Regions from separate parts of the Paracoccus sp. Arc7-R13 genome, predicted to be linked through region 2. Evidence: riboswitches for the same ligand, from Rfam matches in the RefSeq annotation. Region 2 holds a riboswitch; the other holds the start of a gene.
The links. A riboswitch is a leader RNA that binds a small molecule or an ion and turns the genes downstream of it on or off. The one in region 2 is predicted to bind cobalamin.
Positions count from the first base shown of each region.

Region 1 (5,318 bases), on a different replicon from region 2:
CAGGACCGGCGGCTTTCCGAAGTGTCCGTGGCCGGACCGGGAGGAGGACGCCACAAAGCATCTGCTTCATAGGTCCACCATGCGCCGGACCCGCGCCCCTGTCAGCGCAGGCCGCGCCGCTTGGTCAACCGGGACGTGCGCTGCCACGGGACCGGGCGCAATTTGAGGGTATTGCCCGATCCTTGGGCACACCCCGCGCGAATCACCGCGCCGTCAGCGCCTCCAGATAGGTGCGCGACCACCAGGCGACATCATGGTCCACCACGCCTTCCAGCAAGGCGGCATGGCGGTCGCGGCGTTCGGCTTGCGACATCCGCATCGCCTGGGCCATCGCGACGGCCAGATCGTGCGGGTCGTGGGGGTTGATGATCAGCGCCTCGGCCATGGTCTCTGCGGCCCCGGCAAAGCGCGACAGGATCAGCACGCCCGGATCGTCGGGGTTCTGGGCGGCGACGTATTCCTTGGCGACCAGGTTCATCCCGTCGGCCAGCGGCGTGACCAACCCGATGCGCGCCTGCCGGTACAGCCCCGCCAGAACGGGACGCGGGAACGGCCGGTGAATGAACCGGATCGGCGTCCAGTTCAACGTCGCGAACTGGCCGTTGATGCGTCCGGCCAAGTGTTCGGTCTCCTCACGGATGTCCTGATAGGCCTCAACCTCGCCGCGCGTCGGGGGCGCGATCTGCAGGAACGAGATCTTCTCGTGCAGGTCGGGGATCTTTTCCAGCAGCAGCTGATAGGCCCGGAACCGCTGCGGGATGCCCTTGGAATAATCCAGCCGGTCGACGCCGATCATCATCTTGGCCCCGGTCAGCAGGCGCATGCGGTCGCTGTCGGGGGCGTCTGCCGCCTCGGTGATGAAGGCCGCGGCGTCGATGCCGATCGGAAAGACCTGCGTGCGGACCATGCGTCCCGACAGCCGGAAGCGGTCCGGCGCGACCTGATCGCCGTCCGCCAGCTGGCGCGCGCTTTCGGCAAAGGCGCCAAGGTCGCGTTCGGCCTGGAACCCCAGCAGATCGTAATGGGACAGCCAATCGAACAGCTGCGCGGGGTTGGGCAGGGCCGCGCAATCGGCCGGACCCGGAAACGGAATGTGCAGGAAATGGCCGATCGGGTTTTCCACCCCCAGGGCGCGCAGTTCGGCGGCCAGCGGGAACAGGTGATAATCCTGCACCCAGATCCGGTCATCGGGGCGCAGGACCGGCAGCAGCATCCGCGCGATGCGCTGGTTCACCCGTGCATATCCATCCAGGTATTCGGGCCTGATGCGCATCAGGTTGGGGCGCCCATGACACAGCGGCCACAGGATGGAGTTGGAATAGCCCAGATAGTATTCGTCATGCTCTTGCGGGGTCAGGTCAAAGGACAGCCGCTGGAACGCCGCGCCCGGATGGTCCTGCAGGTCGGGCGCGGGATCGTCCGTCACCTCGCCCGAGAAACCTACCCATACCCCGCCGGAACTGCGCAGCGCATCCTCCAGCGCCACCACCAGCCCGCCCGAGGGATCGTCCCCCAGCGGCAGGCGGTTCGAGACGACGATCAGGCGCGGTTCGGTGGACATGGGCATTCCTCAGTTCAGCGATGCGTCAAGCCAAGCGGCCAGCGCGGCAGGGTCGGACAATCGGTGATGCGCGGCGGTGGGACCGTCGCCGATCTTGATGGCAAAGCCGCCGCGGGCCTGCGCCTCGGCCATGGCGGGTTCGTCGGTGGTATCGTCGCCCGCAAAGACCGGCACGCGCCCCGCAAAGGGCTCAAGCGTCATCAGATGCGCCAGCGCGCTGTCCTTGCCGACGCCACCGGGGCGCAGTTCGACCGCCATCTTGGCGGGCTGCAGCACCAGGTGCGGGTTCCGGTCGGCCAGATCCTGCATCACCTCCTCGACAAAGGCGCGCAGATCGGGGGCGTCCCGATAATGCAGTGCGACGCCGTGGGGCTTTTCCTCGACCAACAGGGCGGGATGGGGCGCGGCGGCGGCATGGGCCGCGGCATGAAGGGGGCCCGCGTCGAAATCGACCCGGTGCAGGGTCTGGATGCGGCCGGGGCGCAGCGACATCTCGGCGCCGTGGCTGCCCGCGACGATGCCCTCGAACCCGTCCATATGTCCGCGCAGGTCGGCCACGTCGCGCCCCGAGATCAGCGCCACCGCGCCCCCCTGCCGCCGGTACAGCGCCGCCAGCCGGTCGCGCAGCGCCTGCGTGACAACGACCGCATCGGGCCGGGGGGCGATGTCGACCAGGCAGCCGTCGAAATCCAGGAACAGGGCGGCATCGGGGGCAAGCGGGGGTGGGGTCACGTCAGGCGGGCTCCGGCGATTGGGATATACCAAAGGGAACCCGTGACTCCCCCCGAGGGTTCACCGCGGCGTGAGGTTTTTTGACCGCCGACCCGCGCGCGTCAGTATTCGACCCCGGCCTGCGCCTTGATCCCAGACCGGAACGGATGCTTGATCTGGGTCATCTCGGTCACCAGATCAGCGGCCTCGATCAGCGCGTCGGGGGCGCCGCGCCCGGTCAGCACCACATGGGTCATGGCGGGCTTTTCCGCCTGCAGAAAGGCCACCACATCGGCCGCGTCCAGATAACCATAGCGCAGCGCGATGTTGATCTCGTCCAACAGGACCATGCGGATGGCCGGGTCACGGATCAGGTCCTGCGCACGCGCCCATCCGGCCTGCGCCATGGCGATGTCGCGGGACTTGTCCTGCGTCTCCCAGGTAAAGCCCTCGCCCATGGCGTGGAACTGGCAGATGTCGGTGAAATGCGTGGTCAGCAGCGTGCGTTCGCCCGTGTCCCACGCGCCCTTGATGAACTGCACAACGGCGCAGGGCATCCCGTGCGCGATGGAGCGCATGATCATGCCGAACCCCGACGACGACTTGCCCTTGCCCGGCCCGGTATGGACGATGATCAGGCCCTTTTTGCCGGTCTTGGTCTCCATCATGCGGTCGCGGGCGGCCTTTTTCCTGGCCATCTTGGCGGCGTGGCGGTCCTGATCCTCGGCGGAAATCGGGTCGGTCTGCGTCATCGGGTCGCTCCTTGCGGTTGACAAACGGCGGGTGCGGGGGTTTGGGTGAGGGCGTGTTGGTTCCTGTCTATGACAGGCGAAGAGGGAATGCGACAAGGCCCCGGGTCACCAGACCCGCGACCCCAAGCGCAGCCGCCCCCGCGACCGTGACCGGAGAGGTCGCCCGATCCACTGGCCCCGATTGGGGCTGGGAAGGTGGGACGACCGTCGGGGCATCCGCCCCTGAATCCGCAAGCCGGGAGACCTGCCAGCACCTGACGATGACGGGCGAACGGGGTGTTTCGCGACCGGCAGGTGATGGCCGGATGCCCCGTGCCGCCTCCTCTCGGACGCCCCTTGCCGCAACAAGGAAGGGGCCGCGATGCGCGCCGTTCTGCATGTCTGCACCACCTGTCGCGGCACCGTGCCCGACCCGGTTCCCGATGCCGCAGGGACCGATGCCGCAAGGACGGATGCCCTTGGCCCGGACGCGCCGCGCCTTGGCGCCCGGCTGCACGACCTTCTGTCCCGCACCGCCCCAGACGGTGTCGAGATCCGCCCCGTCGAATGCCTTTCCGCCTGTTCGCAGGGCTGTTCCGTCGCGCTGTCCGCGCCGGGCAAGTGGTCCTATGTCTATGGCCGCCTGACGCTGGACGACGCCGCCGACATCCTGTCGGGCGCGCGCGCCTATGCCGGGACCGCCGACGGCATCGTGCCGTGGCGCGAACGCCCCGCCGTCTTCCGCAAGCAGAGCATTGCCCGCATCCCCCCGCATGTCGTGTCGCAGGAGTGACCATGATCGACCTTATCAAGACCCCCGTCACCGTGATCACCGGCTTTCTGGGGTCGGGCAAGACGACTCTGGTGCGCCATCTGATGGCCAACCCCCAGGGGCTGCGCCTTGCGGTGATCGTGAACGAATTCGGCACGATGGGTGTCGATGGAGAGATCCTGAAGGGTTGCGCCGATGCCGCCTGCCCGGCCGAGAACATCGTCGAGCTGTCGAACGGCTGCATCTGCTGCACAGTCGCCGACGACTTCATCCCCACGCTGGAGGCGCTGATGGCGCTTCCCGCCCGCCCGGACCACATCCTGATCGAGACGTCCGGGCTGGCGCTGCCCAAGCCCCTGCTGAAGGCCTTCGACTGGCCCGCCATCCGCTCGCGCATCACCGTGGACGGGGTGATCGCCTTGGCCGATGCCGAGGCCGTGGCGGCCGGTCGCTTCGCCCCCGACGTGGCGGCGGTGGACGCGCAGCGCGCCGCCGACCCTGGCCTGGACCACGAGACGCCCCTGTCCGAGGTCTTTGAGGATCAGATCGCCTGCGCCGATGTCATCCTGCTGACCAAGGCCGATCTGGCCGGGCCGGAGGGCGTCGCAGCGGCACGGTCGGCGATCGAGGCCGAGCTGCCCCGCCCCCTGCCCATCCTGACCGTGACCGAGGGCGCGGTCGATCCGCGCCTGGTCCTGGGCCTGGGCAAGGCGGCCGAGGACGACCTGGACGCCCGCCCCAGCCATCACGACGGCGCCGACGACCACGAGCATGAGGATTTCGACACCGTCGTCATCGACCTGCCCGAAATCACCGACCCGGCCGATCTGGCCGCCCGCATCGCCCGTCTGGCCGCCGAGCAGAACGTGCTGCGCGTCAAGGGCCATGTCGCCGTCGCGGGCAAGCCCATGCGCCTTCTGGTGCAGGCCGTGGGCGCCCGGGTGCGCCATCAGTACGACCGCCCCTGGGGCCAGACCCCGCGCCGCTCGCGCCTTGTGGTGATCGCGGAGCACGACGACGTGAACCCCGACGCGATCCGCGCCGTGCTGGAGGGTGTCCCCGCCTGATGCATGTCATCTTCCGCGAACAGGTCGGGCTTGAACAGTCCGACGCCCCCTATGATCCCGGTCAGACCCCCGGCGATCTGGTGGTCCTGTCCTTTTCGGACAGCGACCTGGGGGCCTTTGCGGAAGGCTGGCGGCGCGCGGCGGGGGGGCTGCCGCCCACGCGGCTGTGCAACCTGGTGGCGCTGCGGCACCCGGTCTCGGTCGACACCTATGTCGAGAACACGCTTTCGGGCGCGCGCGGCATCCTGATCCGGCTGATCGGAGGCGAGGCCTATTGGCCCTATGGGCTGGCCTCGGTCCAGGACCTGGCGCGCCGGCGGGGCATCGCGCTCGCCGTGCTGCCCGCCGACGGGCGCGACGATCCGCGGCTTGAGGAGATGTCGACCGTTCCCCCCTCGGTCCTGCGCGTGCTGCGGCGGCATTGCGACCAGGGCGGCGCGGTCGCGGCGCAGGCGGCGCTGGCGCAGATGGCCATC
Region 1 is NZ_CP034810.1:593,737-599,054, reverse strand. Features, by position in the region: gene EOJ32_RS02955 (trehalose-6-phosphate synthase) at 203-1,561, opposite strand; gene otsB (trehalose-phosphatase) at 1,571-2,293, opposite strand; gene cobO (cob(I)yrinic acid a,c-diamide adenosyltransferase) at 2,395-3,024, opposite strand; cobalamin riboswitch at 3,065-3,291, shown strand; gene EOJ32_RS02940 (DUF1636 domain-containing protein) at 3,386-3,796, shown strand; gene cobW (cobalamin biosynthesis protein CobW) at 3,799-4,842, shown strand; gene cobN (cobaltochelatase subunit CobN) at 4,842-5,318, shown strand, end outside.
Region 1: linked by a shared signal. The riboswitch ahead of EOJ32_RS02940 (DUF1636 domain-containing protein) and the one ahead of EOJ32_RS18365 (TonB-dependent siderophore receptor) in region 2 are both predicted to bind cobalamin.

Region 2 (5,318 bases):
TGCCACAGGCCCAGTCCCGGTCGGGCGCAGTGACGACCTGCCGCCCCGGCGTGATGGCGTGCAGGACAGGATGGTCCATCACCTCCTCGGCGCGCGAGGCACGGGGCTGACGCTGGCCGGTCACGATCAGGTCGGGATCGGCCAGCGTCAGATCCTCCAGCGGCACGAAGCCGCCCTGCGACAGGCCCAGTTCCGTCGCCACGTTCGTCAGGCCCGCCGCCGCCAGGATCGCCCCGGCCAGGCTGTCCTGACCCGAGCTGTAGCCGTTCGCCCCATACAGCGCCGCCCGGCGGTCGGGGCGCGGGTCAGCCTGCAGTGCCGCCAGGTCGCGGTCGAACTGCGCCACGATGCGGTCGGCGTTGTCCCGTCGGCTCAGCACGTCGCCCATCAGGCGCAGGTTAGTGCGGATGCTGTCCAGGTCCGTCCCCATGTCGAAGGTCGCCACGCGCAGGCCCAGCCTGTCCAGCATGTCCAGCGTCGCCGGAGAGGAATAGGTGCCCGCCAGCACCAAGTCGGGCTGCAGGGCCAGGATGTCCTCGGCCTGGCCGCGGTTGGTGGGATAGGCCGCGGCCTCGCGCGCCATGGCCGAAGAGACCGGGTCCTGCGCCAGATAGCTGACCGAGGCCAGCTGTCCCGGCGCCGCCACCAGCATCGCCAGCTGATCGGTGCACAGGTTGATCGACACCACCCGCACGGGCGCATCGGCCCATGCGGGGGCGGCCATCAGCGCCAGCCCGATCAGCCCGCGGATCACCAGCGCGCCTGCAGGCCGATGGTGCCGGTCCGCCCCTGGTTCGCAAAGCCCCAGACATCCGAATAGTCGCGGTCGAACAGGTTCACCACCCGCGCCGTCGCCCGCACGTTCGGCGTCAGGTCATAGCCCGCGGCAAGGTTGACCACGGTATAGGACGGCAGTTCGCGCGTCTCGAACCCGCCCCAGAACTGGGTGTCGAAGGTGCCTGCCACATGGCGCAGATCGCCCGTGACCGACCCGCGCCCGTCCAGGACCGACAGTGTCGCGCTCAGGCCAGCCTCGTGCCGGGGGCGGCGGGTCTTGACGCTGCCATCGGGATTTTCCGCGTCCAGATAGGTATAGCTGGCCCCCAGGGTCAGACTGTCGGTCGCCAGAATGCGGGCCGCGACCTCGACCCCTTGGCGGGGGCTTTCGCCGGACTGGTTGCGATAGGAATAGAACGCCACGCCATCCTCGATGCCGACAAGATAGTCGGTGATCTCGTCCTCCAGCGTCTCGTTGAAATAGGTGACGTCGATGGTCCCACGACCGTCCGGCAGCTGCGCCTCGACCCCCAGATCAAAGCCGCTGTTCTTTTCCGGGCGCAGGTCGGGATTGCCCTGATAGACGGTGCCGAAGAAGCCGGCATCGGCATACAGCTCGAAATAGGACGGGTTCACCAGCCCCGTCCCGGCGGATGCGTGCAGGCGGAACGGACGGTCGGGCATCTGCCAGGACAGACCCAGGTTCCAGCTGGTGAAATCGGCAAAGACGCGGTTCGCGTCGTGGCGCAGCCCGGCCTGGACATCCAGTCCGCTGGCCAGCATCGCGCGGTATTCCAGCGCGACCGACGACATCTCCCGGGACTGCCCCGGCGCAGTCGAGTTGCTGTCGCGCTGATGTTCCGCCAAGAGGTTCAGCAGCTGCGAGGCATCGGCGGCCGATCCGTCCAACCCCAGGCTGGCGCGGTATTTCAGCTTTTCGGTCTGGCCGCGCCGGAACGGGCTGTTGTCCTGGCTCTGCCGGGTGATGCTGTGCTGATAGTCCAGGCGCTGGACCAGGCGGCCGTCCAACGCAGTATATTCCGCCCAGACCCCGCCCTGAAACTCGTCGCGGCGGCCGAACAGGTCGGCATCGACCAGATAGCTTTCGGCATCGGTCGCGGCAAAGTTCTCGGCGTCGAAGCCGTAATCCTCGGTGGACTGGCGCAGCGCCACCCCAAGGCGCAGGTCGTCCGTGGCCAGGACGTCGCCGGACAGGACGGCGGTCTTGCGGTTGATCCCGTCCTTGCCGCCGCCATCGCCCGACTGGTCATAGCCCAGATCGTCGCGCGCCGACAGCGACAGCCGCAGCCCGCCCCGCTCCCCACGACGGCTGACATGGACCAAGGCCGCCCCGCCGTTCCCGGCCTCGACCGAGCCGCCATAGGACAGGCCCTGGGGCGCGTCGCGCGTGATGATGTTGATCACCCCCGCCGAGGCGTTCGATCCATAGAACACCGATTGCGGCCCGCGCAGCACCTCGATCCGGTCGATGTCGGTGGTCTCCAGCCCGGTCAGCACGTATTCGTCCTCGCCCCCCGCCGCCTCGATGCCGTCGATAAGGATCAGGGTGTGGTTCGCCTCGGCGCCGCGGATGCGGACCTGTGCGATGCTGGCGCCGCTGCCGCTGACCGACACGCCGGGTAGCGCGCGCAGGGCGTCCTGGACGGTGGCGATGCCGCGATCCTCGATCTCGGTCGCGGTCAGGACGGTGTGGGCGCGGGCATAGCCGTCCTGGGCCACGGGCGTGATGCCGGCGGTCAGCACGATCTCGTCCAGCAGGATGGGTTCCCCTGGTGCCGCACCTTGCGCGGCGGCGGTCACGGGAAGGGCGACAAGCGTCGCCAGAAGACAGATCGGACGGCGCATCGGCACGGACCTTTCAAGGCAGGCACGGCCTGCGGCAAACAGAAATGTCCGGCACACGGACCCGGTGGGTCGCGGCAGGACGGTGACTGTCACCACTGCGGATCAGCCGCTTTCCTGGCACGCCCCGCGCCGGAAATGGGTGAGTGCTGCGGCAGGTCTCCTGGCTTGCGGGTCGATGCCTTGGCCGGCCTTCCCGGATCGCTCCAGTGGCATGATCGGCCATCGCTCTCCGCTTACAGTTGCGGGGGCAGCCCCGGATTGGCACCGGCGTTCCCTTTTGATCCGGCATGCAGGCCGGAACCGTAGCGGCGCCCTTGTGGCGCAGAGGCCCCGGAGCTGTCAACGGGATTCGCCCACCCGTTCCACGCCCGGCAAAAGGCGGTCACCGCCCGCCCCGGCCCGATCCCAGACCGGCCGAAATCCGTTCCGCCGCGGTGGCGACCATGCCGCCGATGCGGTCGACGGCGGCATCGGTCATGCGGTTCGTGGGGCCCGACACCGACACCCCGGCCACCGCCTCGCCATAGCTGTTCACGATGGAGGCCGCGACACAGCGCATCCCCAAGGTGCGCTCCTCATCGTCGAAGGCAAAGCCGCGATGGCGGATCAGGGCGATGTCGGCCTGCAGCGCGTCCGCGTCGGCGATGGTCTTGTCCGTGAACCGGGTGAAGGTCGCGTCGCGCAGGAACACTGCCAGCCGCGTCTGATCGAACGCCGCCAGCAGCGCCTTGCCGATCCCAGATGCGTGCAGCGGAGACCGGGTGCCGGGCGGGAAAAACGCGCGGATCGTCTGATGCGTCTCGACCTGGCTGACGAACAGCACGTCGCCGTCGCGTTCGATGCCCAGGTTCGCCGTCTCTCCGGTCAGGGCCATCAGGTCGCGCATCACCGCACGGCTGCGTTCGACGATGTTCGTGCGCCGCAGGAAGGCCGAACCAAGGCGGAACGCCTCGGGGCCGATGAACCACTCCTGCCGGTCGGGATTGTTCTCGACATAGCGACGGTGTTCCAGGGTGGCCAGGACGCGGTGCATGGTGGCGGGGGACTGGTCCAGATGCGTGGACAGGCCGGTCAGGGTGATCCCCTCATGCGCGGCCAGGGCCTCCAGCACGTCCAGCCCGCGGTCCAGGGCCTGGATGCTGGCGGCGGGCTGATCGGCCTTGCCGCCTCTTGGTCGTCCCCGCTTGCGCACCGGCTGCTGCATCGGAATCACGCCCCTTCCGTCTGTAACACCACAGAAAATAATTTCATGAAAGCCGTTTTCCGGCAATGAAAAAATCACGCGCCCATGATTTCGGTGCGAAACCTGCATTAAACCAGATTTCCGAAAAACGATTTCAAAAAAATTTACCGGTTTGCGGACCCGTGCTACACCTTGTCGCATCAAGGAGGAGCCGACCGTGAGCACCCAGAACCCGATCTTCATTCCCGGCCCGACGAACATCCCCGAGGTGCTTCGCAAGGCCGTCGACATGCCCACAATCGACCATCGCAGCCCGATGTTTGGAAAGATCCTGCATCCCGCGCTGGAGGGGGTCAAAAAGGTCCTGAAATCGACGCAGGCGCAGGTCTTCGTGTTCCCCTCCACCGGCACCGGCGGGTGGGAGACGGCGATCACCAACACCCTGTCGGAGGGCGACGCGGTTCTGGCCACGCGCAACGGAATGTTCAGCCACCGCTGGATCGACATGTGCCAGCGGCACGGCCTGGACGTCCAGATCGTGGACCAGTCCTGGGGCGAAGGTATCCCCACCGACCGGTTCGAGGAGATCCTGACCGCCGACACGGCCCATCGCATCAAGGCGGTCCTGGCCACGCATAACGAAACCGCCACCGGCGTCCGGTCGGACATCGCCGCCATCCGCCGCGCGCTGGACCGCGCGGGCCATCCCGCGATGCTGTTCGTGGACGGGGTCAGCTCCATCGCCTGCTATGACTTCCGGATGGACGAATGGGGCGTCGATGTCGCCGTCACCGGGTCGCAGAAGGGCTTCATGCTGCCCCCCGGCCTGGCGATCGTCGGCTTTTCGCCTAAGGCGATGACCGCGGTCGAGGGCGCGGGCCTGCCGCGCACCTTCTTCGACATCCGCGACATGGCGCGGGGCTATGCCGCGAACGGCTTTCCCTATACGCCGCCCGTCGGCCTGCTGAACGGGCTGAAGGTCGCCACCGACATGCTGCTGGACGAGGGGCTGGAGAACGTCTTTGCCCGCCATCACCGCATCGCCGAAGGCGTCCGCCAGGCCGTCGCGGCATGGGGCATGACCCTGTGCGCGGCGCGACCCGCGCTGTATTCTGACAGCGTCAGCGCGATCCGCACGCCGGACGGGTTCGACGCCAACCGCATCGTCAGCCATGCGCTGAACACCTATGGCGTGGCCTTCGGCACGGGCTTGGGCGATGTCGCGGGCAAGGTCTTCCGCATCGGGCATCTGGGGATGCTGACCGACGTGATGGCCCTGTCGGGGCTGGCCACGGCAGAGATGGTGATGGTCGATCTGGGCCTGCCCGTCACCCTGGGCTCCGGCGTCGCCGCCGCCCAAGCGCATTACCGGCACAGCGCGGGCCAGGCCTGCAGGCAGGCGGCGTGATGGACGCGATCCCGACCCTGGACGACATGCTGGCGGCCCGCGACCGCATCCGCCCGCATGTCCACGTCACCCCCGTCCTGACCA
Region 2 is NZ_CP034813.1:122,337-127,654, forward strand. Features, by position in the region: gene EOJ32_RS18360 (ABC transporter substrate-binding protein) at 1-754, opposite strand, end outside; gene EOJ32_RS18365 (TonB-dependent siderophore receptor) at 751-2,643, opposite strand; cobalamin riboswitch at 2,776-2,963, opposite strand; gene bhcR (HTH-type transcriptional regulator BhcR) at 3,026-3,847, opposite strand; gene bhcA (L-aspartate--glyoxylate aminotransferase BhcA) at 4,044-5,234, shown strand; gene bhcB (beta-hydroxyaspartate dehydratase BhcB) at 5,234-5,318, shown strand, end outside.